2 regions of the Actinomadura sp. NPDC048021 genome follow, and region 2 is predicted to be linked to the other one. Evidence: riboswitches for the same ligand, from Rfam matches in the RefSeq annotation. Region 2 holds a riboswitch; the other holds the start of a gene.
What was found. Region 2 has a riboswitch for S-adenosylmethionine ahead of thrC (threonine synthase). Riboswitches for the same ligand answer to the same signal wherever they lie in the genome.

Region 1 (6,051 bases), on a different contig from region 2:
GCCGCGCCTACTCCGAGCAGCGCTGGCGCGCGATCCTCGGCAACATGGTCCGGGACGGAGCGCTCACCCAGTCCGAGGCGGCCTCGCTGACCTTCCCGGCCCCCGGCAAGGAGAAGATCACCGACGTCCTCAAGGGCCAGCGCGGCTACATGGTGAACGTGGCCAAGAAGGAGCTCACCGAGCGCCGCGGCTACAGCGAGGACGAGATCAACCGCAGCGGGCTGAAGATCACCACGACGTTCGACAAGCGGCTGATGGACGCGATGAAGCAGGCCGTCGCGAACAACGCCCCGAACGGGATGAGCAAGAAGATCCGCACCGGCGTGGTGTCGGTCGACCCGAAGACCGGGCAGGTGGTCGCCTTCTACGGTGGCCGCGGCTACCTGGAGGAGGCGCTGAGCAGCGCCTTCGGCGACTGGGCGCAGGCCGGGTCGGGGTTCAAGCCGATCGCGCTGGCGGCCGCGCTGGACGACGGGAAGACGCTGTCCACCAGTTACGACGGCAGCTCCCCGCAGTACTTCCACGGCGCGTCCATCCACAACGACAGCAACGAGAACTTCGGGACGGTCAACCTCGTGACCGCCACCGAGCACTCGATCAACACGGCCTACGTCAACCTCGGCCAGGACATCGGCAACAAGAAGATCGCCGCGATGGCCGAGAAGATGGGCATCCCGGCGGCGCGGATGAATCCCGAGCAGCGGGACGCCGCCACGTTCCCGCTCGGCATCGTGTCGCTGCACCCCGTCGAGCAGGCCAGCGTGTACTCGACGTTCGCCTCCGAGGGCGTGCACCGGACGCCGTTCGTGGTGAAGTCGGTCACCGACAACGAGAACCACAAGCGCACGTTCACCGAGAAGGGCGAGCGGGCGTTCAGCCAGCAGGTCGCCCGCGACGCCACCTACGCCCTGCAGAAGGTCGTGCAGGGCGGCACCGGCACCGGCGCGCAGCTGCCCGACGGCCGCGACGTCGCCGGGAAGACGGGCACCACCGACGAGGGCCGCGCGATCTGGTTCAACGGGTTCATCCCGCAGATGGCGACGACGGTCGCGATGTTCCGCAGCGACGGCAAGCCGCTGAACATCCCCGGGTACGGCGCGTACGGCGGGCAGCTCCCGGCCCAGATCTGGCGCTCGTACATGGCGGACGCGGTGAACATCAAGGGCTACGAGCCCGACTCGTTCGGGGAGCCGTCGATGACCCCCGGCAGCGGCTGGGGCGGCCCGACGCAGGACACTCCCCCGAGCGGCCCGCAGCCGCCGGACACGCGCGGCCCGGTCCGGCCGCCGCCGTCCACGGAGCAGCCCGACCTTCCGACGCCCCCCACCGACCTGCCGACCATCATCCCGCCGCAGGATCCCGGCGGGGGCGACCCCGGTGGCGGACCGGGCGGCGATCCGGGCGGCGGACCGGGCGGCGACCCCAACGGCGGAACCGGCGGCGGACCGCTGGGCGGGACCGGCGGGTAGCCGCCCCCGCGGCCCCTCAGTCGCAGGCCTTGCCGATGACGGCCGGCGTCTCCCTGATCACGCTGTCGAGCCGGGAGACGTCGCCGTCGCCGACCCCAGGCGCGGCCTCGCGGAGCCTGCCCGCCTCCGCCTTCAGCGCCTTGCCCAGGTCGGCGTCGTCGGCCTGCTTCGCGAGCCCGTCGACGCGTCCGGCGAGCTGCTCGGTGGCCTGCCGCCACTGCGCGGGCTCGGCCGCCGGAACGCTCCGCACCTGGGTGACGTACTGCTGGAACGCCTTCTTCGTGTCGGTGCACACCTGGGCGGAGTTGCCGCCGCCCAGCGCCCCGCACCCGCTGAGGGCGCCGAGCACCAGCGCGCCGCCGGCCAGCGTCCGAACCACCCGGTACCGCATCGCACCCTCCCCTTGATCCCCGTTCGACTCCGCATATACTTCCGCATGAGGTCATGAGCGCCAGCGCGAAGCCCCGGCTTGCTGGCCGGCAACCCTTCGTCCGCGATGGGGTGCCCCGGGTGAGGACCTGGCCGGACGCGCACCGCGTTCCGGCAAGCGCGGATCCCGGCCGGCATCCCGGGGTCCCTGACCCCGGAAGGTCCAGGCATGCCCACGCTGCTCGCCCGCTCCCCCATCACGCCTGCTGTGACGCGCCCGGAGGGGGTCCGGGTTCGCCCGATTCCCCGCGTCATCGGAGCGGACGTCCCGGTCCCGGTGCGGGACGGCCGCCGCGTCCCCTACGCCAACTTCGACTACGCGGCCAGCGCGCCCTGTCTGGAGGCGGTGCACGAGGCCGTCGCCCGCGCGCTGCCGTACTACAGCAGCGTGCACCGCGGCGCGGGGTACGCGTCGCAGGTCACGACGTCCGCCTACGAGGACGCGCGGGAGACCGTGCGGTCGTTCCTCGGCGCGTGGCGGCGCGCGGCCGTGATCTTCACGCGCAACACCACCGACTCGATGAACCTGCTCGCGCACGCCGTCCCGGCCGGGACGAGCGTCGTCGTCTTCGAGAGCGAGCACCACGCGTCGCTGCTGCCGTGGAAGCGCGCCGTGCGCCTCCCGGCGCCCGCCACCCCGGCCGAGGCGCTGTCGGCCGCCGACCGCGCGCTGCGCGCGTGCCCGATCGGGTCGCGGCTGCTCGTCGTCACCGCCGCGTCCAACGTCACCGGCGAGCTGTGGCCGATCGAGGAGCTCGCGCACGTCGCGCACCGCAACGGCGCCCGCATCGCGGTCGACGCGGCGCAGCTCGTCCCGCACCGCCCCCTGGACATGACCGCGCTCGGCCTCGACTACGTCGCGTTCTCGGGGCACAAGCTGTACGCGCCGTTCGGTGCGGGCGTGCTCGCCGGGCGCGCCGACTGGCTGCGCGCCGCCGAGCCCTACCTCAGGGGCGGTGGCGCCAGCGCCTCGGTCGGGGAGACGACCCGGTGGGCGCCCTCCGCTGAGCAGCGGCACGAGGCGGGCTCCCCGAACGTCCTCGGCGCCCTCGCGCTGGCCGCCGCGTGCGAGACGCTGACCCCGGCCTGGGACGACCTGGTCGTCCGGGAGGAGGCGCTGGTGGAACGGCTGCGGTCGGGACTCGCGGCGCTCCCCCACGTCAGGGAGCTGACGCTGTGGGGCGAGCGGGCGCCGCGCGTCGGGATCGTGTCGTTCACCGTGGACGGCTGGAACGCGCGGGACGTGGCGCTTACGCTGTCCGACGAGCATGGCATCGGCGTCCGCGACGGGAAGTTCTGCGCCCACCCCTTCGTCCGGCACCTGCTGGGCGAGGACCGGAGCGCCGTCCGCGCGAGCATCGGCATCGGGACGGAGGAGGAGCACATCGACCGGCTCCTCGCCGCCCTCGCCGCGTTGACTGCGCGCTGACAGCCTCTGACCTGCGAACTCCCGCGCGCAGTCAGATGATTATGCTCTTTGGTCCTGTTCGCCCATGTAGCGTAGGCAGTCGCGCGGGGACGAGCACGCTAGAAACAGGGGGTGGCGACCGTGGCCGACGCGTGGCGACCCACGTCGGAACTGGAGCACCGACTGCAGGAGACCGTACGGGCCGGCGACCAGGAGAGCTACTTCCGCCTCCTCGGGGACGCCGACCTCGTCGTTCCCGTCCCGCCCGACCTGGTGGACGGCGTCCTCGCGGGGGAGGCGCAGCCGTCGTGGCCCACCCAGGAGGAGGACGGCCGGATCCACGTCCTGGCCTACACGTCGGCGGCGGCGATGCGGGCGTGCCTCGGGCCGTCCTACCAGCACTTCATGACGGTGCGGTTCGGCGACATCGCCGAGACCTGGCCGGACGACCGCTGGTGGCTCGCCGTCGACGTTCCCGCGCGCGGCGTCCCCGCCGCGCTGCCGATCGAGGCGCGGCTGCCGTCCTGGTTCGTCCGGCAGGTCGCCGACGGCGACGGCCGCCCCCCGCAGGTCGGCCGCGCGTCCCCGCCGTGGGAGGAGCTGCGCGACCAGCACCGCGAGCTGCCCCGCGAGGCGCCGCGCCCGGAGTTCCAGCCGGCCAACGACGTCGAGCGCGAGCTGCTGCGGGCCGCCGCGAACAACGACCACGACCTGTTCCTGCAGACGCTGGCGGCCACCGACGTGCTGCTGCCCGTCCCGGACGACATGGACTTCTCGCTCCGTCCGGGCCGTCCCGGCTTCCCGTGGCAGACCCGTGAGGTCGACGGCTCCACCGTCGTCCCGGTCTTCACCTCGCCGGAGCGGCTGGCCGAGGCGTCCGGGCCCGGCACCGAGCACATCGCGCTGCCGTTCACCGTGGTGCTGCGCTACTGGCCGGACCCCGACTGGCTCCTCGCCATCAACTCCGGCTCGCCCGCGGGCGGCACCGTCCTCGCGCAGCAGCTCCCCGGCCTCGCCACCTGGGCCGACCAGCGCGCCGCCCAGCGGATGACGGACCGCTTCGAGCCCCAGAACGACATCGAGCAGCGCCTCTTCGACGCGGCCCGCCGCCGCGACACCGAGACCTTCTTCAAGATCATTCTCGGCGCCCAGGTGCTCGTCCCCGTGGACGCCGAGACCCCGTGGGGCATCGTCCCCGGTGACCCCGACTTCCCGTGGCGCCCCGTCCGCGTCCACGGCCGGACGTCGATCCAGATCTTCACGTCGCTGAGGTGGATGAACGAGGCGATCGGCACGTCGCGCTTCATCATGCCGAGCCTGCTGGAGATGGTCACCGCCTGGCCGGACGCCTCGTGGACGCTCGTCCTCAACCCGGGCACGCCCATCGACGCGTCCATGCCGGGCGAGCAGGTCCGCACCCTCAGCGGCCCGCCCGCTCCCCCGTCCGCCGCGACGCCGCCGCCCCCGGCCGCGCCCTCGGTGCCGGTCGCCCCCGCCGTCCCGGCCGACCCCGCCGCGTCCGGCCCGGGCCGCCACGCGGGCCCGCCCGTGCCGGACGAGCCCGCCGTCCCCGCGCCCGTGGAACCGGGCCGCCACCACGCCGGAGCGCCCGGCGGCCCCGCGCAGCCCGGCCTTCCCGAAGCCGTGCCCCCGGCCCCCGCGCACTTCGGCGAGGCGCCCGCTCCCCGCCCGGCCGACGAACCCCGCGCTCCCCTGCCCGGCGTTCCGGGAGAAGCGGCCCGCCGCCTCGCGGACCCGTCCAGCACCGCCGTCGACCCGGGCCACATGCCCGGCCTTGAGCCAGCGGCCGCGCCCAGCCCGTCCGGCGAGGTCGCGGAGCCGGACCCCCCGGGCCCCGGACCGGCCGTGCCGGAAGACGCGGGCGCCCCTCTCGGAGACGCGCGCGGAACGACCAGCCCCACCGGCGGCTTCGCGGAGCCCGGCCTCCCGCCACCCGCGTCCCAGAACACCGGTCCCCTCAGTGCCGCGCCAGGTGACGCCGGCACCCCCACCCCGCCTGGCGGCACAGCAGAGCCGGGCGTTCCCGGGCCCGCGCCTGAGAACAGCGGGCCCCTCGACGCCAAGCCCGGCCTGCCAGACGACGCGGGCCGTCCCTACACGGCCGCACCGAGCACAACCCCTTCCGACACGTCCGGCGGCGTCCCGGAGCCGAGCCTTCCGGAAACCTCCTCCCAGAACCCCGCGACGCCAGGGAACGGACCGGGCGCGCCTAACCCGTCCGGCGGGGCCGTAGAGCCTGGTCTCCCCAGAGTCGTGTCTCAGAGCACCGAACCGCTCAGCACCGGATCGGGCGCGCCAGACGACGCCGGCCGTCCCCACACGGACGCGCCTGCCCCTGGCGCGACCACCCCGTCCGGCGGGGGTGCAGAGCCAGGGCTTCCCGGGGTCGTGTCTCAGAACATCGAGCAGCCGAACAGCGGACCAGGTGCGCCGGACGATGTGAGCCCCCACCCCGGCGCGGCCAATCCGATCGATGGCCCCCCGACAAGGGGCCCAGGCTCGGACGCGCCCGCCGTCACGCCGCACACCGCCGCTCCTCAGGGCACCGGGCCTTTCGGTGCCGCGCCCGGCTTTCCCGGCGACGCGGGCGTGCCCGGGGCGGCGGGTTCCGGCGTGGAGCCGGCCCTTCCCGGTGCCGGGATTCCTGGCACTGAACCGCCGAACACCGGGACAGACGCGCCCGGCGTGCCGTCGAACCCGCCGGTTCCCGGGCCTGTGCCTCGG
Region 2 (6,051 bases):
GCTGTTGCCGGCGTAGACGTTCGAGCGGGGCGATCCGCTGAGGTTCGTGAAGATCGCGTCGCCCGAGCCGTTCTCGATGTTGGCGACGTCGCCGTTCTGGCCGACGATCGCCTTCTCGGCCGCGTGGACGTGCACCGGCCCGGGGCGGTCCCCCGTGGTGGCCAGCCGCTGTCCGGCCTGCGGAGCGTTGGCGTCGGCCTGCTGCTCCGGCGCGGCCTGCTGGGCCTCCTGCTGCGGGGCGGCCTGCTCGGCACCCTGCTCCGGCGCGGCCTGCTGCGCGTCCTGCTGCGGAGCAGCCTGCTCCGCCTCCTGCTGCGGAGCCGCCTGCTGCTCGCCCTGCTGCTGAGCGGCCTGCTGCGCGTCCTGCTGCGGAGCGGCCTGCTCGGCGTTCTGCTGCGGGGCGGCCTGCTGCTCACCCTGCTGCGGAGCCGCCTGCTGCGCCTCCTGCTGCGGAGCAGCCTCCTGCTGCGGAGCGGCCTGCTCGGCGCCCTGCTCCGGCGCGGCCTGCAGCGACTCCTGCTGCGGGGCGGCCTGCTGAGGAGCCGCCTGCTGCTCGGCGGCCTGGTGCTCGGCCGCCTTGGCGAGCGCGACCTTGGTGGCCTCCTGCTCGGAGCCCTCGACGCCGGTGACGGCCGTGTTGTGCTTCCCGCCGTGGAGCTTCGTGGTGATGTCACCGGTCTTCACCGGCTTGTTCCCGATCACCGGCGCGGCCTTGGGCGACTTGGTGATGTCGGTGTAGATCAGATCGCCCGGACCCTTCTCACTGATGTACGAGGGCCCGTTGTGCCCCACGTACGCCTTCTCCACCGCGTAGAAGTTGATGTCGGCCATGGCCGAGGGAGCCGCGAGGACGGCCGCTCCCATCGTTATGCCGGTCACGGCCATCGTGCGCAAAATGCGCTTCATGCCTTTCCTCACTCTCGTATGCCGTTCGGCGCCCCAGGGAGCGCCACTCCGGGTTCAATCTTCCAGGACGCGGCCAGCGAGAAACCCAAGTGACGGAGAGGCGGTGACCAAGATCAAGTCGCGAAACTGGCGCTCGCTAAAACTTGTTCCATGCGCGTTTGGCCGGACGGGAAGAACAGTTGCCCAATCCAGCATCCACCGGGCAATCGCGTTCCGGAGAAGGGGGAATCGGCCAGATGTGAAAGGAAAAGCCCCGGCACGGTGGACGTGCCGGGGCCTCGCGGACGAGACGGACGTCAGCCGCCCGCCACCGCGGGGATGATGGAGATCTGGGCGCCCTCGGGCGTCGGGGTGTCGAGTCCCTCGGCGAAACGGACGTCCTCGTCCCCGACGTAGACGTTCACGAAACGGCGGATCTTGCCCGCGCCGTCCAGGATGCGGGCGGAGATGCCGGAGTAGCTGGCCTCGAGGTCGGCGACGACCGCGCGCAGGGTCGCGCCCTCGGCCTTCACCTCGGACTCGCCACCGGTGTAGGTCCGCAGGATCGTCGGGATACGGACGGACACGCTGCTCATGCTGCTCCTTCGTTCTCAGGCGAGGCCCGCGGCGCGGAACGCCTCCAGGGACGGGGCGATGTTCGCCGACGGCGCGACGACCGGGGCGACGGCGTCCAGGGTCTTCAGGCCGTCCCCGGAGTTGATGATCACGGTCTCGGCGCCCGGGTCGAGGGCACCGGCCTCGATGAGCTTGCGCAGGGTCGCGACGGTGACGCCGCCGGCCGTCTCACCGAAGATCCCCTCGGTGCGGGCCAGGAGCCGGATCCCCTCGACGACCTGCTCGTCGGTGACGTCCTCGACGGCGCCGCCGGTGCGGCGGGCCACGTCCAGGACGTAGGGGCCGTCGGCCGGGTTGCCGATGGCGAGGGACTTGGCGATCGTGTCGGGCTTCACCGGGCGGACGACGTCGTGGCCCGCCTTGAACGCGGCGGCGACCGGGTCGCACCCGGAGGCCTGGGCGCCGAAGACGCGGTACGGCTTCTCCTCCACCAGGCCCAGCTTGATGAGCTCCTGGAACGCCTTGTCGATCTTGGTGAGCTGGGAGCCGGACGCGACCGGCACGACGACCTGGTCGGGCAGCCGCCAGCCGAGCTGCTCGGCGATCTCGTAGCCGAGCGTCTTGGAGCCCTCGGCGTAGTAGGGGCGGACGTTGACGTTGACGAACGCCCAGTCGTCCTGCTCGCCCGCGATCTCGGACGCGAGCCGGTTGACGTCGTCGTAGTTGCCGTCGACCGTCACGAACGTCCCGCCGTACACGGCCGTCGTGATGATCTTCTGGGACTCCAGGTTCGACGGGACGAACACCGCGCTGCGGATCCCGGCGCGGGCCGCCGCGGCGGCGACGGCGTTGGCGAGGTTCCCGGTGGACGGGCAGGCCAGCACCTTGAACCCCAGCTCGCGGGCGGCGGCGAGCGCCACGGCCACGACGCGGTCCTTGAACGAGTGGGTCGGGTTGCCGCTGTCGTCCTTCACCCACAGGCTCTGCAGGCCGAGGCTCTCCGCGAGGTTGTCGGCGCGGACGAGGCGGGTCAGGCCCGGCTCGGTGTTCGGGGTGTCGGCGACGTTGGACGGGACGGGCAGCAGCCCGCGGTAGCGCCAGATGTTGCGCGGCCCGGACTCGATGGACTCCCGGGTGACGCCGTCGAAGTCGTAGGCGATCTCCAGGGGGCCGAAACACTCTTCACAGGCGTAGTAGGGCCCGAGGTCGCGGGACGAGCCGCATTCGCGGCAGACGAGAGCGGTAGCCGGTCCGAGGTCTGTGGCAGGCGTGAGTGCCATGAGGGCGAGGCCTTTCTCCCCATCTTCCCTGCGCCACCTTGGTCGCAGGCCGGAGTTGGCACCATCTCCCGGCCGGCCTCGCAGGATCGCGACGCGCCGCAGCCAGGTGGTTGCCGGGGCTTCGCAGGGCCGGTCCCTCCACCCCTCTGGATGAGCGTTATGAAGTTGTCGATCTACGAGCTTTGAACTCGTATGCGTGACTTTACATGAACTGACCGGATGCCAGACAGGCGGGTCCAGCGATTGAGACGTTACCCGGCGGGTGTCTTGATCACCCGTTGGGTCGGGTCGAGGAACACGTGCCGGACGGTCGGGACGCGCTCGCGGAGCCGCCGGTCGATCTCGCCGGCGACGTCCTCGGCCTCGTCGGCGCTGATGTCGTCGGAGAAGTGCACCTTCGCGGCGACGAGGATCTGCTCGGGGCCGAAGTGCATGGTGAGCAGTTCGTCCACGCCGGTCACGCCGGGCGCGCCGCAGATCTCGGCGCGGATCTCGCGCTGCTCGGCGGGGTCGGCCGCCTGGCCGATGAGCAGGCCCATGCTCTCCCGGCCGATCGAGAAGGCGAGGACGACCAGGAGGATCCCGATGAGGACGGACGCGAGCCCGTCCCAGAACTCCGACCCGGTGATCTGGCGCATCGCGAGGCCGCCGGCGGCGAGCGCGAGGCCGATCATCGCCGCGGTGTCCTCGAACAGCGCGGTCTTGAACGTCACGTCGGGCGACTTGCGGACATGCTCGACCAGGTCGCGGTCGCTGTCGCGCGTCTCCTTCTTGGCCTGGTAGAAGGCGCGGATCCAGGACGTCCCCTCCAGCACCGCGCCGAGGCCGAGGACGGCGTAGGCGAGCCACACCGTCGTCCCGCCGCCGCCGTGACCGGTCATGGTCAGGATGCCCTCGAAGATCGAGAATCCGGCGCCGGCCACGAAGATGCCGAACGCGGCGAGCAGCGACCACACGTACCGCTCGTTGCCGTATCCGAAGGGGTGGCGCCGGTCGGGGGGCCGCTCGCTGCGCCGGAGCGAGGTGTAGAGGAAGCCCTGATTGAGGGTGTCCGCCACCGAGTGCGCGCTCTCCGCGAGCATGGCGCTGGACCCGGCCAGCAGGCCGGCGAACAGCTTCGTGATCGCGAGGATGAGGTTCGCGGCACCGGCGACGAGCACGGTTTTCGTCGTCTCGGACTTGCTCATTGCCGCCGGATACCCCCTGGGCGGATGACTAATCGGGCGGAACGGACACAAGGGCGGGCGATGCCGGCCACCTCGCGGGTCACTTTGATGCGCCTCGGCCGCAACTGAGACCCTTCCCGTATGAGCCAAGTGCTGGTGGCCTCGAACCGGGGTCCGGTGTCGTTCTCGCTGTCGGACGACGGCGGGCTCACCATGCGGCGCGGGGGCGGCGGTCTCGTGTCGGGCCTCGCCGCCGTGACGGGCGCCCCGCGCGACCCCGGCCCGCCGCGTCCGGCCGAGTCGGCGCGGGAGCCGTCCTCGACGGGAGCGGACGTGCTCTGGGTGTGCGCGAGCCTCGGCGAGGCCGACCGCACGGCGTCGCGCCGTTCCCCGGACGGCCGCCTCGACCTCGCCGGGTACGAGACCGGCGGGGCGGCGGTGCGCATGCTCGACATCCCGGCGGCCACGTTCGACCGCGCCTACAACGGCGTCGCCAACTCGACGCTGTGGTTCGTCCACCACCTGTTGTACGACACGCCGCGCAGCCCGCACTTCGACGCCCGCGCCCGGCGGGACTGGCAGTCCTACGAGGCGTACAACGCGGCCTTCGCGGACGCCCTCGCACGCGACGCCGCCCAGGGCGCGAAGGCGGCGATCCAGGACTACCACCTGTCGCTGGCTCCGCGGATGCTGCGCGACCGGCGCCCCGACCTGAAGATCGTGCACTTCTCCCACACGCCCTGGGCGCCGCCGGAGTACTTCCGGCTGCTCCCGGACGACATCGGCGCGCGAGTCCTTCTCGGCATCCTGGGCGCCGACCACGCCGGCTTCCTCACGGAGCGGTGGGCGTCGGCCTTCCTCGACTGCTGCGAGCTGCTGCCTGGCGCGCGCGTCGACCGCGTGGCCCGCACCGTCTCCTGCTCGGGCCACACCACGCGCGTGGGCGTGCACGGTCTCGGCGTGGACGGGGCGGCGCTGCGCAGGCGCGCCGCCGAACCGGACGTCGTCGAGAGGGCCCGCGCGCTGCGCGAGCAGGTGGGCGACCGCCGGCTCATCGTGCGGATCGACCGGACGGAGCTGTCCAAGAACATCGTGCGCGGGCTCGCCGCGTACCGGGAGATGCTCGTCAACCATCCCGAGTGGCGCGGACGCGTCGTGCACCTCGCGTTCGCCTACCCGTCCCGCTACGACCTGCCCGAGTACCGGGAGTACACCGCGGCCGTCCAGCGCATGGCCGGGCAGATCACCGACGAGTTCGGCACCGCTGACTGGGACCCGCTGATCCTCCAGGTGAACGACGACTACCCGCGTTCCCTCGCCGCCTACGGCCTGGCCGACGTCCTGCTCGTCAACCCGATCCGGGACGGGATGAACCTGGTCGCCAAGGAAGGGCCCGTCCTGTCGCGGCACGGCTGCGCGCTCGTGCTGTCGCGAGAGGCGGGCGCGGCGGCGGAGCTGTCCGAGGACGCGCTGGTGGTCAATCCCTACGACGTCTCGCAGACGGCCGAGGCCCTGCGCCAGGCCCTCCTGATGCCGCGCGCCCGGCGGGCCGAACGCTGCGCCCGCCTCGCCGACGCCGCGACCGCCCTGCCCCCGCAGCGCTGGTTCGCCGACCAGCTCGCCGCGCTGGACTAGCTCCCCGCGGAAAGGGAGCGGCGTGCTGCTCTGCGGGCGTCAGGGCAACACGCCGCGGGTCCGGTCAGGGGGCGCTGCCGGCGGACTGCTCGGCGGTGAGGAGGCACTCGACGGGGTTCGGCTCGTGGTGCTGCCTCCACCGCTCGCGCAGCGCGGCCTTGCTCTGCGCCATGCGCCGGTGGGTGGCGGTGCGGGTGAAGCGGGCGAGCAGGGCCGCGGACGGCTTCGGCAGGCCGCTCGGCTCGTAGCCGTACTCGGCGAGCCGCTCGCCGAACGCGGCCTCGGCCAGGCTGATCTCCCACGCGTCGAGGCGCTCGGCCCATGATCCGACGCGGTCGGTCGTGACGGCGTCGCGGGTCCGGCCTTGCCACTTCCTGGTGGACGGGACGATCCGCTTCGCCAGCCCCTCCGGGTGGGTCATCTCGGGGTCGAAGTCCTCGCCGAGGAAGCCGCAGAGCCGGGTCAGCTCGTCGGCGGGGTCGGCGACGAGCCGCTCGTACTGCAGCTCG

Region 1: it holds a riboswitch for S-adenosylmethionine, as region 2 does, so the genes downstream of both, AB0C87_RS20200 (aminotransferase class V-fold PLP-dependent enzyme) here and thrC (threonine synthase) in region 2, are expected to answer to the same signal.

Annotation. Positions count from the first base shown of each region.
Region 1 covers NZ_JBEZJQ010000011.1:177,598-183,648, reverse strand. Annotated here, with positions in the region: gene AB0C87_RS20210 (transglycosylase domain-containing protein) at 1-1,469, shown strand, start outside; gene AB0C87_RS20205 (hypothetical protein) at 1,486-1,860, opposite strand; SAM riboswitch class IV at 1,910-2,025, shown strand; gene AB0C87_RS20200 (aminotransferase class V-fold PLP-dependent enzyme) at 2,068-3,327, shown strand; gene AB0C87_RS20195 (SseB family protein) at 3,439-6,051, shown strand, end outside.
Region 2 covers NZ_JBEZJQ010000045.1:4,600-10,650, forward strand. Annotated here, with positions in the region: gene AB0C87_RS41310 (hypothetical protein) at 1-906, opposite strand, end outside; gene AB0C87_RS41315 (MoaD/ThiS family protein) at 1,203-1,481, opposite strand; gene thrC (threonine synthase) at 1,497-2,741, opposite strand; SAM riboswitch class I at 2,758-2,898, opposite strand; gene AB0C87_RS41325 (cation diffusion facilitator family transporter) at 2,993-3,928, opposite strand; gene AB0C87_RS41330 (trehalose-6-phosphate synthase) at 4,049-5,542, shown strand; gene AB0C87_RS41335 (sulfotransferase) at 5,607-6,051, opposite strand, start outside.